DNA from 2 places in the Roseburia sp. AF42-8 genome. Region 2 is predicted to be linked to the other one. Evidence: predicted binding sites of a transcription regulator. Region 2 holds the regulator's gene; the other holds the start of a gene.

Region 1 (10,542 bases), on a different contig from region 2:
TTATGCCGGGTGTAAACTTAGTTCAGAAAATAAAAGCACTTTAAAGCAGCAGAGTGCAGGTAACAAAGTAAGACAGAAAATAAAGAGAAAGCAGAAAGGGAACGATTATGACAGAACAGTGGAATGAAAGTACAGCAGTAGCACAGGGTATGTATAATCCGAATTTTGAACATGATAACTGCGGTATCGGAGCTGTGGTAAACATCAAAGGTATCAAATCCCATGCTACAGTAGAGAATGCTTTAAAGATTGTAGAGAACTTAAAGCACAGAGCTGGTAAGGATGCAGAAGGAAAAACCGGTGACGGTGTTGGTATTCTGCTTCAGGTATCACACAAATTTTTCTCCAAGGTAGCAAAGGAATCAGGAATTGAACTTGGTGGAGAAAGAGATTACGGTGTCGGAATGTTTTTCTTCCCACAGGATGAGCTGAAACGGAATCAGGCAAAGAAAATGTTTGAGGTTATCGTGGAAAAGGAAGGAATGAAATTCTTAGGATGGAGAAAAGTTCCGACTGACCCGGATAAACTGGGACAGAAAGCAGTAGACTGTATGCCATATATCATGCAGGGATTTGTAAGACGTCCAGCTGAAGTAGCCAGGGGACTTGATTTTGACCGCCGGCTGTATGTGGCAAGACGGGTATTCGAGCAGTCCAATGATGACACTTATGTAGTATCCCTTTCCAGCCGAACCATCGTATATAAGGGAATGTTTTTAGTAGACCAGCTGCGTCAGTTCTTTGCAGACCTTCAGGATAAAGATTATGAATCTGCAATCGCAACCGTACACTCCAGATTCTCAACCAACACCAATCCAAGCTGGGAGAGAGCACATCCGAACCGTTTCATCGTACATAACGGAGAGATTAATACCATCAAAGGTAATGCAGATAAGATGCTTGCCCGTGAAGAGACCATGGAGTCCGAAGAACTGAAAGGGGAACTGCAGAAAGTCCTTCCGGTTATTAATTCCGAAGGTTCTGACTCAGCAATGTTAGATAATACCTTAGAGTTCTTAGTAATGAGTGGAATGGATTTACCACTGGCAGTTATGATTATGATTCCGGAGCCATGGGCAAATAACAATACCATGTCCCAGAAGAAGAAAGACTTCTATCAGTACTATGCAACCATGATGGAGCCGTGGGATGGACCAGCCTCCATTCTTTTCTCAGATGGAGATGTCATGGGAGCCGTTCTTGACCGTAATGGATTAAGACCTTCCAGATATTATATTACCGATGATGACCAGCTGATTCTTTCTTCCGAGGTTGGAGTGCTTGATATTGATCCGACCAAGATTGTTGTAAAAGAAAGACTTCGTCCGGGTAAAATGCTCTTAGTAGATACCATCCAGGGAAGAGTCATCAATGATGATGAATTAAAAGAGTATTACGCAAGCAAACAGCCTTATGGTGAATGGCTTGACCGTAACCTGATTAAACTGGAGGATTTAAAGATTCCAAATCAGCGTGTTCCGGAATATACCAAAGAAGAGCGTCAGAGAATGCAGAAAGCATTCGGTTATACTTACGAATCACTGCGTGAAGCAATCCTTCCGATGGCATTAAACGGAGGAGAAGGAACTTCTGCAATGGGTATTGATACTCCGCTGGCAGCACTGGCAGGAGACCATCAGCCACTGTTTAATTATTTCAAACAGTTATTTGCACAGGTAACAAACCCGCCAATTGATTCCATTCGTGAGAAAGTGGTTACATCCACTACCGTATATATCGGAGAAGATGGTAACCTGCTGGAAGAAAAGGCGATTAACTGTCAGGTATTAAAGGTAGATAACCCGATTCTTACCAACACAGATTTGATGAAAATTAAAAATATGAAAGTAGAAGGATTCAAGGTTGTGGTTCTTCCTACTACATATTATAAGAATACAAGCCTGGAAAAAGCATTGGATCATCTGTTTGTAGAAGCAGACCGTGCATACCGTGACGGTGCAAATATCCTGATTCTTTCCGACCGTGGCATTGATGAGAACCATGTGGCAATCCCATCCCTTCTGGCAGTATCCGGACTGCAGCAGCATCTGGTAAAGACCAAGAAGAGAACTGCAGTTGCCATGATTCTGGAATCCGGTGAACCAAGAGAAGTACATCATTTTGCAACATTGCTTGGTTATGGTGCCTGTGCAATCAACCCATATCTGGCACAGGATACCGTAAAGCAGTTAGTAGACGAGCATATGTTAGACAAGGATTACTATGCAGCAATCCATGATTACAATCAGGCAATTATCAGTGGTATCGTAAAAATTGCTTCCAAAATGGGTATTTCAACCATTCAGTCTTATCAGGGTTCTAAGATTTTTGAGGCAATTGGTATTGACTCCGCAGTAATTGATAAATATTTCACAAATACCGTAAGCCGTATCGGTGGAATTACACTGGAAGACATTGCAAAAGATGTAGATACTCTGCATTCTGCAGCCTATGATCCATTGGGATTAGAGACAGACCTTACTTTAGACAGCAAGGGACGTCACAAGATGAGAAGTGGCGCAGACAGCCATCTTTACAATCCGGCAACCATCCATCTTCTGCAGGAATCAACCAAACGTGGAGATTACAACCTTTTCAAACAGTACACAGATCTTGTGAACAGCGAAGAGCGTGATGCAAATATTCGTGGACTGATGGATTTCAATTTCCCGAAAAAAGGTGTTCCAATTGAAGAAGTAGAAAGCGTAGATTCTATTGTAACAAGATTTAAAACAGGTGCGATGTCCTATGGTTCTATTTCCAAGGAAGCCCATGAAACACTGGCAATTGCATGAACCATTTACATGGTAAATCCAATACCGGTGAGGGTGGAGAAGATCCGGACCGTATCGCAAGTAAACATACAAGCTTAGACAGATGTTCTGCAATCAAGCAGGTAGCGTCCGGCCGGTTTGGTGTAACCAGCCGTTACTTAGTCAGTGCAGAAGAGATTCAGATTAAGATGGCACAGGGTGCAAAACCTGGTGAAGGTGGACACCTTCCGGGCAAGAAAGTATATCCTTGGATTGCAAAGACAAGACTTTCCACACCGGGTGTATCCTTGATTTCGCCGCCACCTCATCATGATATCTACTCCATCGAGGATTTGGAGCAGTTGATTTACGATTTGAAGAATGCCAACCGTGATGCAAGAATTTCCGTAAAACTGGTATCAGAAGCAGGTGTGGGTACAGTCGCAGCCGGTGTTGCCAAAGCAGGAGCGCAGGTAGTATTGATTTCCGGATATGACGGTGGTACCGGTGCAGCACCAAGCAGTTCTATCCATAATGCAGGACTTCCTTGGGAACTTGGACTTGCAGAGACACACCAGACTCTGATTATGAACGGACTTCGTAATAAGGTAAGAATCGAGACAGATGGTAAGCTGATGAGCGGCCGTGATGTAGCAATTGCTGCATTGCTTGGAGCAGAAGAGTACGGATTTGCAACTGCACCGCTGGTAACCATGGGATGCGTGATGATGCGTGTATGTAATCTGGATACCTGCCCTGCCGGAATCGCAACACAGAATCCGGAGCTTCGGAAACGTTTCGCGGGAAAACCGGAATATGTAGAAAACTTCATGCGGTTTATTGCAGAAGAATTAAGAGAAATCATGGCGAAGTTAGGCTGCCGTACCATTGATGAAATGGTAGGAAGAAGTGACCTTCTCCGGGTAAGAGAGGATTTGACAGACCGGGAAAAAGAAATCGACCTTTCCAAGATTTTGAATAACCCGTTTGCAGGACCAAAGGAGAAAGTTACATTTGATCCAAAACATGTATACGATTTCGAACTGGAGAAGACCAAGGACGAAACTGTACTGTTAAAACAGCTTTCTTCTGCACTGGATAAGAAACAGAAGAGAAGCATTGATGTAGAAGTAAGCAATACAGACCGTTCCTTTGGTACCATCTTTGGTTCCGAGATTACAAAGAAATATGACGATACTTTAGAGGAAGATACCTTTATCGTAAAATGTACCGGTGCCGGCGGACAGAGCTTTGGCGCATTCATTCCAAAGGGACTTACCTTAGAGCTGGTAGGAGATTCCAACGATTACTTCGGAAAAGGACTTTCTGGTGGAAAACTGGTTGTCTACGCTCCGGCAGGTGTGAAATATAAGAAGGATGAAAATATTATCATCGGTAACGTAGCACTTTACGGTGCAACCAGTGGTAAAGCATTTATCAGTGGTGTGGCAGGAGAACGTTTCTGCGTACGAAATTCCGGAGCTTCTGCAGTAGTAGAAGGTGTCGGTGACCATGGATGTGAATACATGACCGGTGGCCGTGTGGTTATCCTTGGTAAGACTGGTAAAAACTTTGCAGCCGGAATGAGTGGTGGTATCGCTTATGTATTAGATGAGGACAACGACCTTTATACCAGAATCAATAAGGAAATGGTATTCTCAGAAGAAGTCGGAAACAAATATGATGTTATGGAATTAAAAGATATGATTAAAGAACACGTAGCTTTGACCAATTCTGAAAAGGGAAAAGAAATCTTAGATAACTTCAGTGAGTATCTGCCGAAGTTCAAGAAAGTAATTCCATACGATTATAACCGTATGTTAATGGCAATTGTTCAGATGGAAGAAAAAGGATTGTCTTCCGAACAGGCACAGATTGAAGCATTTTATGCGAATACAAGAAATTAAGGAGGGGACGCAAAATGGGAAAACCAACAGGATTTATGGAATATGACAGAGAGAATGCAGCAGCGGTTGCACCAAAGGAGCGTATCAAGAACTTTAACGAGTTCCATACCCCTCTCTCAAAAGAGAAACAAAGAGTACAGGCAGCACGTTGTATGAACTGCGGCGTGCCGTTCTGCCAGGCTGGTATGAATATCATGGGAATGACCAGCGGATGTCCGCTGCATAATCTGGTACCGGAGTGGAATGACCTTTTGTATACCAACAACTGGGAGCAGGCATATAACCGTCTGACCAAGACCAACAACTTCCCGGAATTTACCTCAAGAGTATGTCCGGCACTTTGTGAAGCAGCCTGTACCTGTGGACACTGGGAAGACCCGGTAACCTGTAAGGCAAATGAGCATGGAATCATTGAAAATGCCTATGAAAAAGGATATGCTGCAGCAAAACCTCCAAGAGTCCGTACCGGAAAGAAGGTTGCAATCATCGGTTCCGGTCCTGCCGGACTTGCAGCAGCAGACCAGTTGAATAAAAGAGGACATTCCGTTACCGTATTTGAAAGAGATGACCGTGTCGGTGGACTTTTGATGTATGGAATCCCGAATATGAAGCTGGAAAAATGGGTTATTGACCGTAAGATTAATATAATGAAAGAAGAGGGTGTCGAGTTTATTACCAATACCAATGTTGGAAAAGACATCAAGCCGGCAAAACTCTTAAAAGAATATGACCGTGTCATCTTAGCCTGTGGAGCAAAGAATCCAAGAGACATCAAAGCTCCGGGCAGAGATGCAGAAGGCATTTACTTTGCAGTAGATTTCTTAAAGGCAACTACCAAGAGCCTTTTAGATTCCGAGCTTAAAGATAACAAATATATTTCTGCCAAGGGAAAGAAAGTAGTTATCATCGGTGGTGGAGATACCGGAAATGACTGTGTCGGAACTTCTATCCGTCACGGCGCAGCCAGTGTCATCCAGCTTGAAATGATGCCAAAAGCACCGGATGAGCGTGCAGAGAACAACCCATGGCCGGAGTGGCCAAGAGTCTGCAAGACAGACTACGGTCAGGAAGAAGCAATTGCCATGTTCGGTTCCGACCCTCGTATTTACCAGACAACCGTAAAAGAGTTCTTAAAAGACAAGAACGGTAAGCTCTGCGGATTAAAAACCGTAAAATTAGAGGGCAAAAAGGATGAAAAGACCGGACGGATGCAGATGGTGGAAGTACCGGGCTCCGAAAGCAAGTTAGATTGTGATCTGGTTCTGATTGCAGCAGGCTTCCTTGGAACAGAAGATTACATTGCCAAAGCATTCGGCGTAGACTTAAATGCCAGAACCAATGTGGCAACAGAAGCCGGTCATTACAAGACCAATGTGGAAAATGTCTTTACAGCAGGAGATATGCATCGTGGACAGTCCCTGGTTGTATGGGCAATCCGTGAAGGAAGAGAAGCAGCCCGTGAAGTAGACGAAAGTCTGATGGGATATTCTTATCTTTCCGTACAGTAATGAAAATTACAATATAATGATAGAAGAAAGTCGTCTGACTATGGTGCACCGGAGGGTGAGCTGTGGCAGGCGGCTTTTTCGTGGTTGACACATTCTGCTTTTGGGGCATAAAATAACCCTTGTGACAAAAAGAGCGAGAAGAAAACAGCGAAAGGACATAAAGAGAATGAGCAGGAAAGCAGTATTTTTTGATATTGATGGAACATTGTGGGACGAGCATTTTGTGATACCGGAGAGCACAAAGGAAGCAATCCGGAAGCTGCGGGAAAATGGACATCTGGCATTTCTCTGCAGCGGAAGAACCAGAGCATTTATTCAGGATGAAAGATTGCTGACACTGGGATTCGACGGAATTGTGGCAGGCTGCGGTACCTGGATAGAGATGGATGGAAAAACACTTTTTTATAAAAAATTAGAACAGGAATTGATAGAGGATACCATACATATATTAAAAGAGTATGGAATTCCTACGGTATATGAGGGAAGCCGGAATTTGTATATGGATCTGGAAGAATTTGAAGAAGACCCTTATGGCTTGAAACTAAAAGAGACATTGGGAGAGGATTTGCTGCCGGTAACGGGAAATGAAGCAATTATGGAAATCAGTAAGTTTTCCTGCTCCACACCGGATGATACTTATCTTAAGGTACTTTCCCATCTGGAAGAGAATTTCACACCGCTGGTGCATGATGCGGCATGTGCAGAGTTTGTTCCAAAAGGATTTTCCAAAGCGTCCGGCATCGAAAAAACCTGTGAGCTTCTTGGTATTGAGAAAGAAGATACCTATGCATTTGGAGACAGTATCAATGATGTGGAAATGTTAAAGCATGTGCAGCATGGAATTGCCATGGGAAATGGTACCAAAGCAGCAAAAGAAGCAGCGGATTATATCACAGCACCATTGCACGAAGACGGCATTTATAAGGGATTGGAGCATTTTGGACTGATTTCATAAACAAATCTAAAAAAAGTATTAAATCGTTACAAATTACAGAAAGTGAGAAAACGAGAGAAAAAACGAGATATTAAGAGTAAATATAAGGAAACAAGAGAAAAATAAAAAATGGTCAGGCTTGCGAAAAAGAGACGCAGAAACTATTATATGACTATCAGTTAGCACTCGGTTTGAATGAGTGCTAATAAAAAAGAAAGAAAACAAAGAGACCGAATCAAGGAGGCAATGAATCATGAAATTAGTACCATTATCAGACAGAGTTGTATTAAAACAGTTAAAAGCAGAGGAAAAAACCAAATCCGGAATTATCTTAGCAAGTGCTGCACAGGAGAAACCACAGGAAGCAGAAGTAATCGCAGTTGGTCCTGGCGGAGTGGTAGATGGCAAAGAAGTTACCATGCAGGTAAAAGAAGGACAGAAGGTTATTTATTCTAAATATGCCGGAACAGAAGTAAAACTGGATGGCGAAGAATATATCATCGTAAAGCAGAATGATATTCTTGCAGTAGTAGAATAATCGAATTGATAATTGGTAAATAAAACAAATAATAAAATAGGAAAATAGAAGAAAGAGGTAAGAAATTATGGCAAAGGAAATCAAATATGGAACAGAAGCCAGAACAGCATTAGAGGCTGGAGTTGATAAACTGGCAAATACAGTCAGAGTAACAATCGGACCCAAAGGAAGAAACGTTGTACTGGATAAATCATATGGCGCTCCATTAATCACAAATGATGGTGTTACCATTGCAAAAGAAATCGAATTGGAAGATGCATTCGAAAATATGGGCGCACAGCTTGTAAAAGAAGTAGCAACCAAGACCAATGACGTTGCTGGTGATGGTACTACAACAGCAACCGTTCTTGCACAGGCAATGATTCAGGAAGGAATGAAGAACTTAGAGGCTGGTGCAAACCCAATCGTTTTAAGACGTGGTATGAAGAAAGCAACTGAAAAAGCAGTTGAAACAATCGCAGCAATGTCTTCTAAAGTAACCGGAAAAGACCAGATTGCAAAAGTTGCATCTATTTCCGCAGGTGATGAAAGCGTTGGCAACATGGTAGCAGATGCAATGGAAAAAGTTTCCAATGATGGTGTTATTACCATTGAAGAGAGCAAGACCATGCAGACAGAGCTTGACCTGGTAGAAGGTATGCAGTTTGACCGTGGATACATTTCCGCATATATGTGCACAGATATGGATAAGATGGAAGCAGTTTTAGATGAGCCGTACATCTTAATTACCGATAAGAAAATCAGCAACATTCAGGAAATCCTTCCACTGTTAGAACAGATTGTTCAGTCCGGTTCCAGACTTCTTATCATTGCTGAAGATATCGAGGGTGAAGCTTTAACTACATTGATTGTAAATAAACTGCGTGGAACATTTAACGTTGTAGCAGTAAAAGCTCCAGGATATGGCGACAGAAGAAAAGAAATGTTAAAAGATATCGCTATCCTTACCGGTGGTCAGGTAATTTCAGAAGAAGTTGGTCTGGAATTAAAAGATGCTACTATGGCACAGCTTGGCCGTGCAAAATCTGTTAAGGTTAAGAAAGAGAACACCGTTATCGTTGATGGTGAAGGAAATAAAGAAGAAATCCAGGCAAGAATCGGCCAGATTCGTGCACAGCTTGAAGAGACAACATCTGAATTTGATAAAGAAAAATTACAGGAAAGACTTGCAAAACTGGCAGGCGGCGTAGCAGTTATCCGTGTTGGTGCTGCAACAGAGACAGAAATGAAAGAAGCAAAACTTCGTATGGAAGATGCTTTGAATGCAACAAGAGCAGCAGTCGAAGAAGGAATCATCGCAGGTGGCGGTTCTGCATACATCCATGCATCCAAAGAGGTTGCAAAGCTTGCTGAGACATTGGAAGGTGATGAGAAGACCGGTGCAAAGGTTATCTTAAAAGCATTGGAGGCTCCATTGTATTACATTTCCGCAAATGCAGGTCTTGAAGGTGCAGTTATTATTAATAAAGTAAAAGAGTCCGCTCCTGGTATCGGATTTAATGCAGCAACAGAAGAATATGTAGATATGGTAGAAGCTGGTATCCTTGACCCGGTTAAGGTTACAAGAAGTGCTTTGCAGAATGCAACATCTGTAGCATCTACATTACTTACAACGGAATCTGTTGTAGCAAATATCAAAGAAGATGCTCCTGCAATGCCGGCAGGAAACCCAGGTATGGGAATGATGTAATAAGAAAATAAAATATATTACTGAAAAGTAAGGATAGAGAGCTCCTGGCTGCGGATAATGCAGTCAGGAGTTTTACTATGCAGTTTTTTTCCTGATGTTAGTTTTTTGGGGGCAGTTGTTTTGATTTGCAAAATATGTTACAATTATTTCATTGTGTAACATGAAGTCTGAACAGCAAGGAGGAAGAAAAATGGGAAAGGTAGTTATTCTTACAGACAGTTCCAGTGGAATTCGTCAGGCAGAAGCGCAGCAGTTAGGGATTAGCGTATTACCAATGCCTTTTTTTATAAATGGTGAAACACTGTTTGAGGATATCAATCTGACACAGGATACATTTTATGAGCATCTGACAGATGGAGCAGAGATTTCAACATCCATGCCGGCAGTAGGAGACCTTACAGACCGTTGGGATGAGCTTTTAAAAGAATATGATGAAATAGTATACATTCCTTTATCCAGTGGATTGAGCAGTTCCTGTGAGACAGCAACAGCATTATCTTCAGATGAAGAGTATGAGGGCAGGGTTTTTGTAGTAAACAATCAGAGAATTTCTGTAACACAGAAACAGTCCGTATTTGATGCAATCAGGCTGGCAGAGAGTGGCAAGAGCGGAAAAGAGATTAAAGATATTTTAGAGGATGCAAAATTCCAGTCCAGCATTTATATCATGGTAGATACCCTTTACTATCTGAAAAAAGGTGGAAGAATTACACCGGCAGCAGCAGCACTGGGAACATTGTTGAAATTAAAACCGGTATTACAGATTCAGGGTGAAAAGCTGGATGCTTTTGCAAAAGCCAGAACGGTAAAGCAGGCAAAAAGCATTATGATAAAAGCAGTAAAAGATGACTATGCATCCCGCTTTAAGGAGTGTCAGGATGAGATGCAGCTTTGTATTGCATACACTGGAGATATAAGTGCAGCGATGGAATTCCGCAAAGAAGTGGAAGCAGAATTTGGGATTACAGACATTATGATGGATCCGCTTTCTTTAAATGTATCCTGCCATATCGGACCGGGAGCATTAGCACTTGCCTGTGCAAGAAAATTATAGGATTTAAAGTGTAAATTCTTGGTAAAATTGATTGACCAACCACAAAATATTGTGTAGAATTGAAATAGTTTAACTTGTTAATGTATAAAAGCAAGTAACATATCATGGTAAAACGAAGGAGGAAAATGAAAATGGCATTTTGTGGTAATTGTGGCACA
Region 2 (10,542 bases):
TTTTCCGGTTCCTAAGTCTTTTGCAGATACATTTACAATACCGTTTGCATCGATATCGAAAGTAACTTCAATCTGAGGAACTCCACGACGTGCTGGTGGGATACCATCCAGACGGAACTGTCCAAGGGATTTGTTATCTCTCGCGAACTGACGCTCACCCTGCACTACGTTGATATCTACTGCTGTCTGATTATCTGCTGCTGTTGAGAAAATCTGGCTCTTTCTTGTAGGAATTGTTGTATTTCTCTCAATCAGTCTTGTTGCAACTCCACCCATGGTCTCGATAGACAGTGACAATGGAGTAACATCCAGAAGAAGGATATCACCTGCGCCGGCATCTCCTGCTAATTTACCACCCTGGATACAAGCACCAAGTGCTACACACTCATCCGGGTTTAAGGATTTACTTGGCTCTTTGCCTGTTAACTGTCTTACTTTATCCTGAACAGCCGGGATACGTGTAGAACCACCAACCAATAATACCTGGCCTAAGTCTGCATTGGTTACGCCTGCATCCTTCATAGCGTTCTGTACCGGAATTGCTGTTCTTTCTACTAAGTCATGTGTCAACTCATCGAATTTTGCTCTTGTCAAGTTCATATCAAAGTGCTTTGGTCCTTCTGCTGTTGCAGTAATGAATGGCAGGTTGATATTGGTTGTTGTTGCTGAAGACAACTCTTTCTTAGCTTTCTCTGCAGCTTCTTTTAATCTCTGAAGAGCCATCTTATCAGTAGATAAGTCAACGCCTTCTGCTTTCTTGAATTCGTCAATCATCCACTGTGTAATCTTGTTATCGAAATCATCTCCACCTAATCTGGTATCACCATTTGTAGATAATACTTCGATGACTCCGTCACCGATTTCGATGATAGATACATCAAATGTACCACCACCTAAGTCGTATACCATAATTTTCTGTTCTTTTTCGTTGTCCAGTCCATAAGCAAGTGCTGCTGCTGTCGGCTCGTTGATGATACGTTTTACATCAAGTCCTGCAATCTTACCTGCATCCTTGGTTGCCTGACGCTGTGCATCATTGAAGTATGCCGGTACAGTAATAACTGCTTCTGATACTTTTTCTCCTAAATATCCTTCTGCATCAGCTTTTAATTTCTGTAAAATCATTGCAGAAATCTGCTGTGGAGAATACTGTTTGTCATCAATGCTTACTTTGTAATCGGTTCCCATATGTCTCTTAATGGAAGAGATTGTTTTCTCTGCGTTGGTTACTGCCTGACGTTTTGCTGGTTCACCAATCAGACGCTCACCTGTTTTTGTAAATGCTACGATAGATGGTGTTGTTCTTGCACCTTCCTGGTTTGCTATAACGGTAGGTTTTCCACCTTCCATAACTGCCACACAACTGTTTGTTGTTCCTAAATCAATACCAATAATTTTACTCATGTTCTTATCCTCCTATGCTTAATTCGCTACTTTTACCATGCTATGTCTGATTACATTTTCTTTGTACTTGTAACCTTTCTGTAACTCCTCGGCTACTACATTCTCACCGAGTTCTTCATCTTCCACATGCATTACTGCATTATGGAGATTCGGGTCAAACTCCTGACCGGCTGCTTCAATCGGTGTTACACCAACTTCTGTCAGCACTGTCATCATCTGCTTATAAATCTTATCCATACCTTCTACGAAGCCATTGTTTTTGTCTTCTTCCGGTACAGCTGCAAGCCCTCTTTCAAAATTGTCGATAACTGGAAGGATTTTCTCTAAGATTGCACTGGCTCCCATGTCATACATCTGGCTCTTTTCCTTTTCCGTTCTCTTACGGAAGTTTTCAAATTCTGCCATCTGACGTTTCAGCCGGTCGGTTAAATCTTCAATCTGTTCGTCCTTCTTATCTTTCTTGTCTTTCTTTTTAAAGATACCTTTCTTTTTCTCCTCATCTTCTTTCTCTATTTCTTCCGGTTCAGATTCGGTATCTTCCGTTTTTTCTTCTGCCTCAACTTCTTTTTCTTCTGAGGCGGTATTCTGTGCTTCTTCCTGCTTTTTTGCATCCTCTGCTTCTAAGTCTTCTAATACTTCCTCAAGCACTTCTTCTTTCTTTTCTTCTGCCACTTCCTTGCCACCTTTCTATGCTATTCTTTCTTCGGCTTATCAAATATGCCTTCTAGTTGTGATTTCAAATTTTTCAGATTATCCATGACGTTCTCATAATCCATACGCTTCGGTCCGATAATTCCTATCGTTCCCTTCACGCCTTTACCAAGTTCATAGGTAGCTGTTACCACACTGCAGTCCTTCATGGTCTGAATTGGAGATTCATCTCCTATATAAACCTGTATGCCGTTCTCCTCATTGCTGAGGTTATCCGTCACCAGACTTACTAACTGTTTCTTCTCTTCTAACGCATCTAAAAGCTCTCCTGCTTTCTGCGAATCCGATAACTCCGGATATTTTAAGATATTCGTTGCACCGCTGGTATATATCTCCAAATCCTCGTCTTCGCTGATTGCTTCTGCTACTGCATCCAATACATCACTGATGACTTTGGAATGGATACCGGCTTTCTCTTTCAACACTGCTATGGTGCCCAGATTAATCTGATCTAATGACAATCCATTTAAATGTGTATTCAAAAGCATGTTAAGTTTTAACATATGCTCATTATCTATCGGCTCTTCTATCGGAATCATCTTATTTTTCACAAGATTGCCTTCCAATACGACAACTGCCAGAATATGTTCATCATCCACATTGGATAACTGGATGAACTTCAGGCTGTTGTGGTGATACTGCGGTGCTGTTATCATGGTGGTGTAATTCGTGTTGTTCGCCAACAACTTTGCCACCTGCTGCAATACCTGTTCCATCTTCTCCGTATGTTCAATTACGAACTCTTTCATATCGGATACTTCTTTGTCCTTCTCTGCAATCAGATTATCTACATAGAAGCGATATCCCTTATCGGATGGAATTCTTCCTGCCGATGTATGTGGCTGCAAAATATATCCCATCTCTTCCAAGTCCGACATCTCATTCCGGATTGTTGCGGAACTCAAGTTCAAATCCGTATACTTGGAAATGGTTCTTGAACCAACCGGCTCACCCGTTTCCAGATAGTTGCGAATGATTGCATTTAAGATTTTTGTTTTTCTTTCATCTAATTCGTTCTCGTTCATTCACGTTCTCCTGAAAATGAAACTTTTATAGGTATTTGGAAAAGCTTTTTGTACTGCTTTTTCTTTGTTGTTAGCACTCAACTTGAAAGAGTGCTAATTTCTATGTACTTAAGATAGCACCATTCGTTTTTTTTGTCAACAGCATTTTATAATTTTATAATTTCTTTAGATTTGTTCTGATTCAATGCGGTTCAACACCGCACTACTTAATCCAGTAAAAACTGGGCGAGTACATAGTTACTGATGTCCATACCGTGGTCGCTGAGCTTTATTACACCGGCTTTTTTCTCGATTAAGTCCTCTTCCTGAAGCTGGTTTAAGACTTCGCCATATACTGCTTCTATTTCCACGCCGAAAGTCTCTTTGAATTCTGTTCTTGTAACTCCCTTTAACATACGCAGGCCTAAAAACATGAATTCTTCCATCTGGGCATGGCGGCTGATTGCATCTGCACTCTCATGGAGATTCAATGCCGGTACTCCATCTATTTCCTTCGCCGAAATATTACCGCATGCTTTGATATACGCTTCAATCTCTCTTATATTACTGTAGCGTACTTCTCCAATCAAGGAAGCTGCCCCAAGTCCTACCCCAAGATACGGTACCCGCTTCCAGTATCCGATATTATGCCTTGCCTCTTTCCCCTGCTTTGCATAATTGGATACTTCATAATGCTCATAACCTGCCTCTGCAAGAATCTCCTGAGTCTTTTTATAAATTTCATACTCTGTCTCTTCAGATGGCAGATGCTCTGTCGGCTTTCCGGCTTCCCGGAGCACTGCCTCGAATTTGTATTTTTCATAAAATGGTGTTCCCTTTTCGATAATCAGGGAATAGGCTGAAATATGTTCCGGTTTTAATGCTATGACACGCTTTAAGCTGGTGACAAATTTCTCCGTACTCTGATAAGGCAGGGCACTCATCAAATCAACGTTGATATTTTCAAATCCACATCTTCTGGCACATTCATAATTCTCCAAGAACTGCCGGTAAGTATGGATTCTTCCTAATATCTTTAATTCATCATCAAAGGCAGACTGTAACCCTATGCTGAGACGGTTAATGCCTGCTTCTTTATAGGTAAGAAGTTTTTCCTCATTTAAAGTTCCGGGATTACATTCTATGGTAATCTCTGCATCTGCTTCCACCTCAAAGCTTACCTGAATCTGTTTTAAAAGAAGTGCGATATATTCCGGTGCTAAAAGAGACGGTGTTCCGCCCCCTATATATATAGTAGAAAGAGCCGGACGTCCCATTGTCTGTCCGTAATATCTGATTTCATGCAAAAGAGCACCCACGTAGCGGTTTTGTAACCGCTCGTCCGCAGGTGCTGATAAGAAATCACAATATTCACATTTTCTTACACAAAAAGGAATATGCACATAAAGTTCCATCTATGTTCTCCTGTCATCTATTTCTCATCTAACTTCAGTACACTCATAAATGCTTCCTGTGGAATCTCTACATTTCCCACCTGACGCATACGTTTCTTACCTTCCTTCTGTTTCTCTAACAGTTTACGCTTACGGCTGATGTCACCGCCGTAACATTTTGCCAGCACATCTTTTCGCATTGCTTTTACTGTCTCACGGGCAATTACCTTGCTTCCAACGGCTGCCTGAATCGGGATCTCAAATAAATGTCTCGGAATCTCTTCCTTTAACTTCTCACACATCTTTCTTCCACGCTCATAGGCGGTATCCTTAAATACAATAAAGGAAAGAGCATCCACTTCTTCTTTATTAATAAGAATATCCAGCTTCACAAGCTCTGACTGCTCATAACCCTTCATCTCATAATCAAAGGACGCATATCCTTTGGAACGGGATTTCAATGCATCAAAGAAATCATAAATAATTTCATTTAACGGAAGGTCATATTTAATAACTGCACGGGTCTGCTCAATATATTCCATACTCTTATAGATACCACGGCGTTCCTGGCACAAATCCATAATGGCACCTACATATTCGGATGTCACCATAATTTCTGCTGCAACCATCGGCTCTTCCATATATTCGATTTCGGATGGATCCGGAAGATTGGATGGGTTTGTCAATTCTATCATGGTACCATCCGTCTTATGTACCCGATATACAACGCCTGGTGCTGTCGTTACTAAATCAAGATTAAATTCTCTCTCTAACCGCTCCTGAATTACCTCTAAATGAAGCAGTCCTAAGAAACCACAGCGGAAACCAAAGCCCAATGCAATGGAAGTCTCCGGTTCAAACTGTAAGGCGGCATCATTTAACTGTAATTTTTCCAAAGCGTCACGAAGATCCGGATATTTGGCTCCATCTGTTGGATATAATCCACAGTATACCATCGGATTAACTTTCTTATATCCCGGCAATGGTGCATCACAAGGACGCTTTGCTTCTGTTATGGTATCACCCACACGGGTTTCTTTCACATTCTTAAGGCTGGCAGTAATATAACCTACCATTCCGGCTTCTAACTCATCACATGGAATGAACTGTCCGGCTCCGAAATATCCTACTTCTACTACATCTGCTTCTGCTCCGGTTGCCATCATGCGGATGGTTGTCCCCGGTTTTACGGAACCTTCCCGGATTCTGCAGAATACAATAACACCTTTATAAGCATCATACACAGAATCAAAAATCAACGCCTGAAGAGGCGCTTTGGCGTCCCCTTTTGGTGCCGGTAATTTATGCACAATCTGCTCTAATACTTCTTCCACATTCAACCCTGTTTTGGCAGAAATCCGTGGTGCATCCTGTGCCTCAATTCCAATCACATCTTCAATTTCTTCTACTACTTCTTCCGGTCTTGCACTCGGCAGATCAATTTTATTAATGACTGGAATCACTTCCAGATCATGGTCTAATGCCAGATATACATTGGCAAGGGTCTGTGCCTCAATCCCCTGTGCCGCATCTACTACCAGCACAGCACCGTCACAGGCAGCAAGACTTCTTGATACTTCATAGGTAAAGTCCACATGTCCCGGTGTATCAATCAAATTAAAAATATATTCTTCTCCATCTTTGGCATGATATATAATACGGACTGCCTGGGACTTAATGGTAATTCCACGTTCCCGCTCCAAATCCATATTATCTAAAACCTGCGCCTGCATTTCGCGGCTGGTCAGAAGCCCTGTCATTTCGATAATACGGTCTGCAAGGGTTGATTTACCGTGGTCAATATGGGCAATGATACAAAAATTACGAATCTTACTCTGGTCGATTGACATATATTTACTCCTTCTTTATTCCATGTTTCAAAAGGAAATCCGTCCACAGGGAATAATATTTCCCAGCAGGTGAATCTCATCATAAGTATATTCCGGATTCAGATTTCCTGTTTCGTCAGTCACTACTTCATTTACATCAATATAAAATATATCGTGATTATTTGCAAGCATTGCAATTCTGTCATTCCGTTCTTTGATTGCCGGATTGTTAAAAATCGGGTCGGTCTCTGACTTTTCCTGTTTTACATACATAATGCCCTGTAAGAAAATCAGTGCATCCGGCTGTAATTCCCGGATATGATTGACAGCTTCTTCATATGCTTTCATAAAGCTGTCTACTGTACCGGTTCCCATTTCGTTGATTCCAATCATCAGATAGACTTTACCAAACTGATGCTCGCTTAATGCTTCTTCAACGGTAATCTTCGCGCCGTTTTCCTCGACAATCGGCGTATCAAACATATCATAGACCGTAAGTCCGATACTGGCATAATAAGTTGCATTATCCCAGCCGCCATAGTCTCTTAAGCCAACGGTTCTGGAATCTCCGATAAATACTGCATCATCAAAATAATCCTGGGTTACATCGGTAAAAGTATAAGTCTTATCCACTTCTGCCTCCGTATCTGCAACTGCTTCTGTTGCTTCTTCCGTTGCCAGCCCCTCTTTGTCAGCATATACGCTTTCCAAATCCTCCTCCGGTTCTGCCTTATCCCATGGCAGAATGCCCTCTTTGGATGCCTGCATCATGCCAGCCACCGCCGGAACCTTCGGCCAGTCCTTATTATATTCTTTATATGCGCCCTTTGTTCCGGCTAATGCAACACCGCTTACCAGCAGCATACTGATTACCGTAACAATAAGAAGCGGACATTTCTTCCATTTCTTCATGACAGCCTCCCATTAAAAACTAAAATACATAAACGGATTGTTCAGTCCATTTGCAATCTGATAAATACAAATCCATAATACAACAAACAAAATTGCTTTCATCCACCACTTCTTCCAGCATTTTTTTAATATCTTATCCATAAAAGGAAGTGATACCACAAATGCCAATAGGAAAAACACTCCATAGGTTCTGCCGTATTTCAGATAATCGCCTGCATTGACTGCGATTCCGGTTCCAAAGAACGGGAACAGTCTTGCAAAATATACTTTCAAATCAGATAACTTCGTAATTGCAAACACGACCCAGGTCAGAGGGATTACAAACCAGATGTAAAGGTGTGCCAGCCATCCATGTTTCTCTAAAAAATTTCTGATTACAAATCGTTCCAACGCAATAAATACAAATAAAATCAAGCCCCATAATGGAAAATTAATGGTAGAACCATGCCACATTCCGGTTACAACCCAGACAATCAGCAGATTGAAAAATGTCCACGCATTTCCCTTCCGGTTGCCTCCCAAGGGAATATATAAATAATCACGGAACCATCTTCCCAGTGTAATGTGCCACCGGCGGTAAAACTCAGACACTGTCCTGGAACGATACGGATGGTCAAAGTTCTTCGGCAAATCAAATCCAAGCATCTCTCCGATTCCGATTGCCATCAGGGAATATCCCTGGAAATCAAAGAATAACTGTGCAGAATAACCGAATGCTCCCATCCACGCTAACGGTGTGGAAATACTCTCAAAGCCAATGCCCTGAATATCACGCCAGAGAATTGCCAGATGATTTGCAATAATTACTTTATATCCCAATCCTATGATAAAAAGAGTCAGACCATGTTCGATTTTCTCCAGACGGATTGGATGTTTCTTTAACTGCCCTGCCATATTGGCAAACTGGGCAATCGGTCCGGATATCAGCTTTGGGAACAAAAGGATATAAGTTCCATACTCCAGATAATCCCTCAACGCTGCTGTTTTCTTCTTATAGACATCCAGCACATAGGAAAGCATGGTAAAAGTATAAAAGCTGATTCCAAGCGGAAGCGACAATCTTGTATATTTAAATATACACAATAATCCGATATTATAGCAAAGCAAAATCACAAGCATGGTATTTCTGCTGCTCTTCCTACTTATATGATCCATCAGTAATACCAGAATGTAGTTCAGACTCATGGAAAACAATAAAAGAAGTGCATCCTTCCAGTTTCCCATGGCATAGAATACCAGACTGCCAAAGAAAAGTACCGGATTTTTATACTTTACCGGTACCAGATAATATATAATAAGAAAAATCGGCAAAAACCGAAATAAAAATTCTAAGCTTGAAAATTCCATGATAACTCCATATCTTTCGTTTTATTTTACGCATCTCTTTTATTATATAAGAAATGCAAGTGATTTCAATGTGTTTTTCCGAAAAAGTTATTACATTTTCATTACGAAATGTTTTTCTAATTTTCTCCATGCAGCACTCTGTTCAAAAGGTCTGCCAGTGGAACCATGGCATTGCGTGCCTCCTCCTGCGTGTTAGTATAGGAACCCATTTCGATCAAAAGATATTTCTCTTTAAAATGCATATTATACCGGTATCCTTTTAAATAAATCGGGCGGGTAAGATTCGGATAATACTCTGCCGCTGCAATCTGCATCTGCAGGGAAAAAGCAAGATTCCCGGTAAGGTTTGGATTATTGAGATAAGAAATATCTCCTAACGCCTTTGTCCGGCTCAGTCCGTTAAAGAACATAATCGGTGCCATCTGCACCCCGTTTACCTCCCGCACCATATGCTTATCCACTGCATCACGATGTAAATCTATTACCACTTCTATGCTCGGATTCTCTGCTAACAGCTGCTCAATGGGCCCCTCCGCATTGGCATAGGCGTGATCTCTGTCTCCCACATCATACTGTCCCATATGATGCATGACCTGAAATCCATATTTTTCCTGTAACAGGCTGGTAAGATATTCCCCTGTTCCCATAACGCCCGTCATTACATCATTTGGGTCGGAATCTGCAAACATTTCCTGGGAATGGGTATGGTAAATCAGAATCTGCGGCTGGTCTGCCGGCGTTTTTATGGTTAAATCCATATTTAACAATTCTTCTGCATTTAACTGACTGCTATTGATGGTTGTTGTATTGTCCACCTGATAAAAATTCTGAATCAGATAATCAAAATCATTTAATTTTTCTCTTGGAATCTCCACCAACGGCTGAGAGCTGACTGCTGTATTATCCGGGGCTGCCGGCTGCTCTGCCGCTTCTGCTGCCGCTTCTGCTGCCGCATCTGCTCCTGCCTGCGCATTTTCCTGCTCCATTTCTGCCACTATGCAGTCCTGATTCTCTCTGCTGGCTGCCTCCGCCATCTGCTTAGCCTCTACTTCCGCTTCATCCTTTCCTTCCAGTGCAACAATCTCTTCTTCTGAAAGGCTGCTCTCAATTGTCGTATCATAAGTCCTTATGGTATCTGCATATCCGATAAGTGGTATCTGGTCTGTCACTTTTTCCAGCAAAAAATCACTCAGTGTCTGTTCCTGCCTGCCCTCTGCCATATAGGCAACAGTCGGAATATACTGTCTGGTCATGGACATGGATATCTCATTTTGTATATAAGAAAAAAAACGTTTTGCCAGTGTTTCCCTTCCGGTTCCCGCTTTCACCATAAGAAAAAATGCATACAACAGAAAAAGTGCAATAGCAGACTGCCTGTACCATTTTTTTCGTTTCCTGACCAGTTCCGTTTTTCCCTGATATCTTTGCCCATAGACTCTCATGCTGCCAGCACCTCCTGTTCTGCCATAGCAAACACTATATTCTATGCAGCTTCTGTCCCTTTAGAACCGGGAGAATGCCAGATTCAGTCCCTCTGATATGGTATAGCTCAGCCTTTTTACCGCTTCATCAATATCTTTTGGGGTTACAAACATTGCATTCAAATGTGGAGATAAAAGTTCTCTTGCCAGCTCATGCTTTTCAATTTCATCCAGACCTGCCAGCCCATTTCCCACGCTTTTTAGCTGCGCTGACTCCCGCATGGCTCCGATTAAGTCACTCATGGTATCCGAAACTATCGTTGCGGCATCTACTACGGTAGGAATTCCTATGGCAATTACCGGAATTCCCATGCTTTCTTTATTAATGGCGTGCCTGTGATTGCCCACACCGGAACCGGGATTGATTCCGGTATCCGTAATCTGGATGGTACGGTTCAGACGCTTCACGCTGCGGGCCGCCAGTGCATCCACCACCATTACAATATCCGGTTTCGTCTCT

What was found. The regulator HrcA, encoded in region 2, represses chaperone genes, less so after heat shock. The targets are predictions, from matches to a motif close to TGTTAGCACTCNNNNNNNNNGAGTGCTAACA.
Region 1: a site for HrcA is predicted at 7,280-7,310, ahead of groES (co-chaperone GroES). Genes of this name have one in related genera too.

The regions. Positions count from the first base shown of each region.
Region 1 is NZ_QTVB01000016.1:98-10,639, forward strand. It holds partial or broken gene gltB (glutamate synthase large subunit) at 108-4,660, shown strand; gene DW059_RS08370 (glutamate synthase subunit beta) at 4,675-6,168, shown strand; gene DW059_RS08375 (Cof-type HAD-IIB family hydrolase) at 6,335-7,123, shown strand; gene groES (co-chaperone GroES) at 7,356-7,640, shown strand; gene groL (chaperonin GroEL) at 7,708-9,330, shown strand; gene DW059_RS08390 (DegV family protein) at 9,521-10,384, shown strand; gene DW059_RS08395 (zinc-ribbon domain-containing protein) at 10,516-10,542, shown strand, end outside.
Region 2 is NZ_QTVB01000002.1:14,799-25,340, reverse strand. It holds gene dnaK (molecular chaperone DnaK) at 1-1,404, opposite strand, end outside; gene grpE (nucleotide exchange factor GrpE) at 1,423-2,076, opposite strand; gene hrcA (heat-inducible transcriptional repressor HrcA) at 2,097-3,140, opposite strand; gene hemW (radical SAM family heme chaperone HemW) at 3,347-4,534, opposite strand; gene lepA (translation elongation factor 4) at 4,552-6,363, opposite strand; gene DW059_RS01135 (GDSL-type esterase/lipase family protein) at 6,391-7,254, opposite strand; gene DW059_RS01130 (MBOAT family O-acyltransferase) at 7,267-8,601, opposite strand; gene DW059_RS01125 (stage II sporulation protein P) at 8,718-10,043, opposite strand; gene gpr (GPR endopeptidase) at 10,104-10,542, opposite strand, start outside.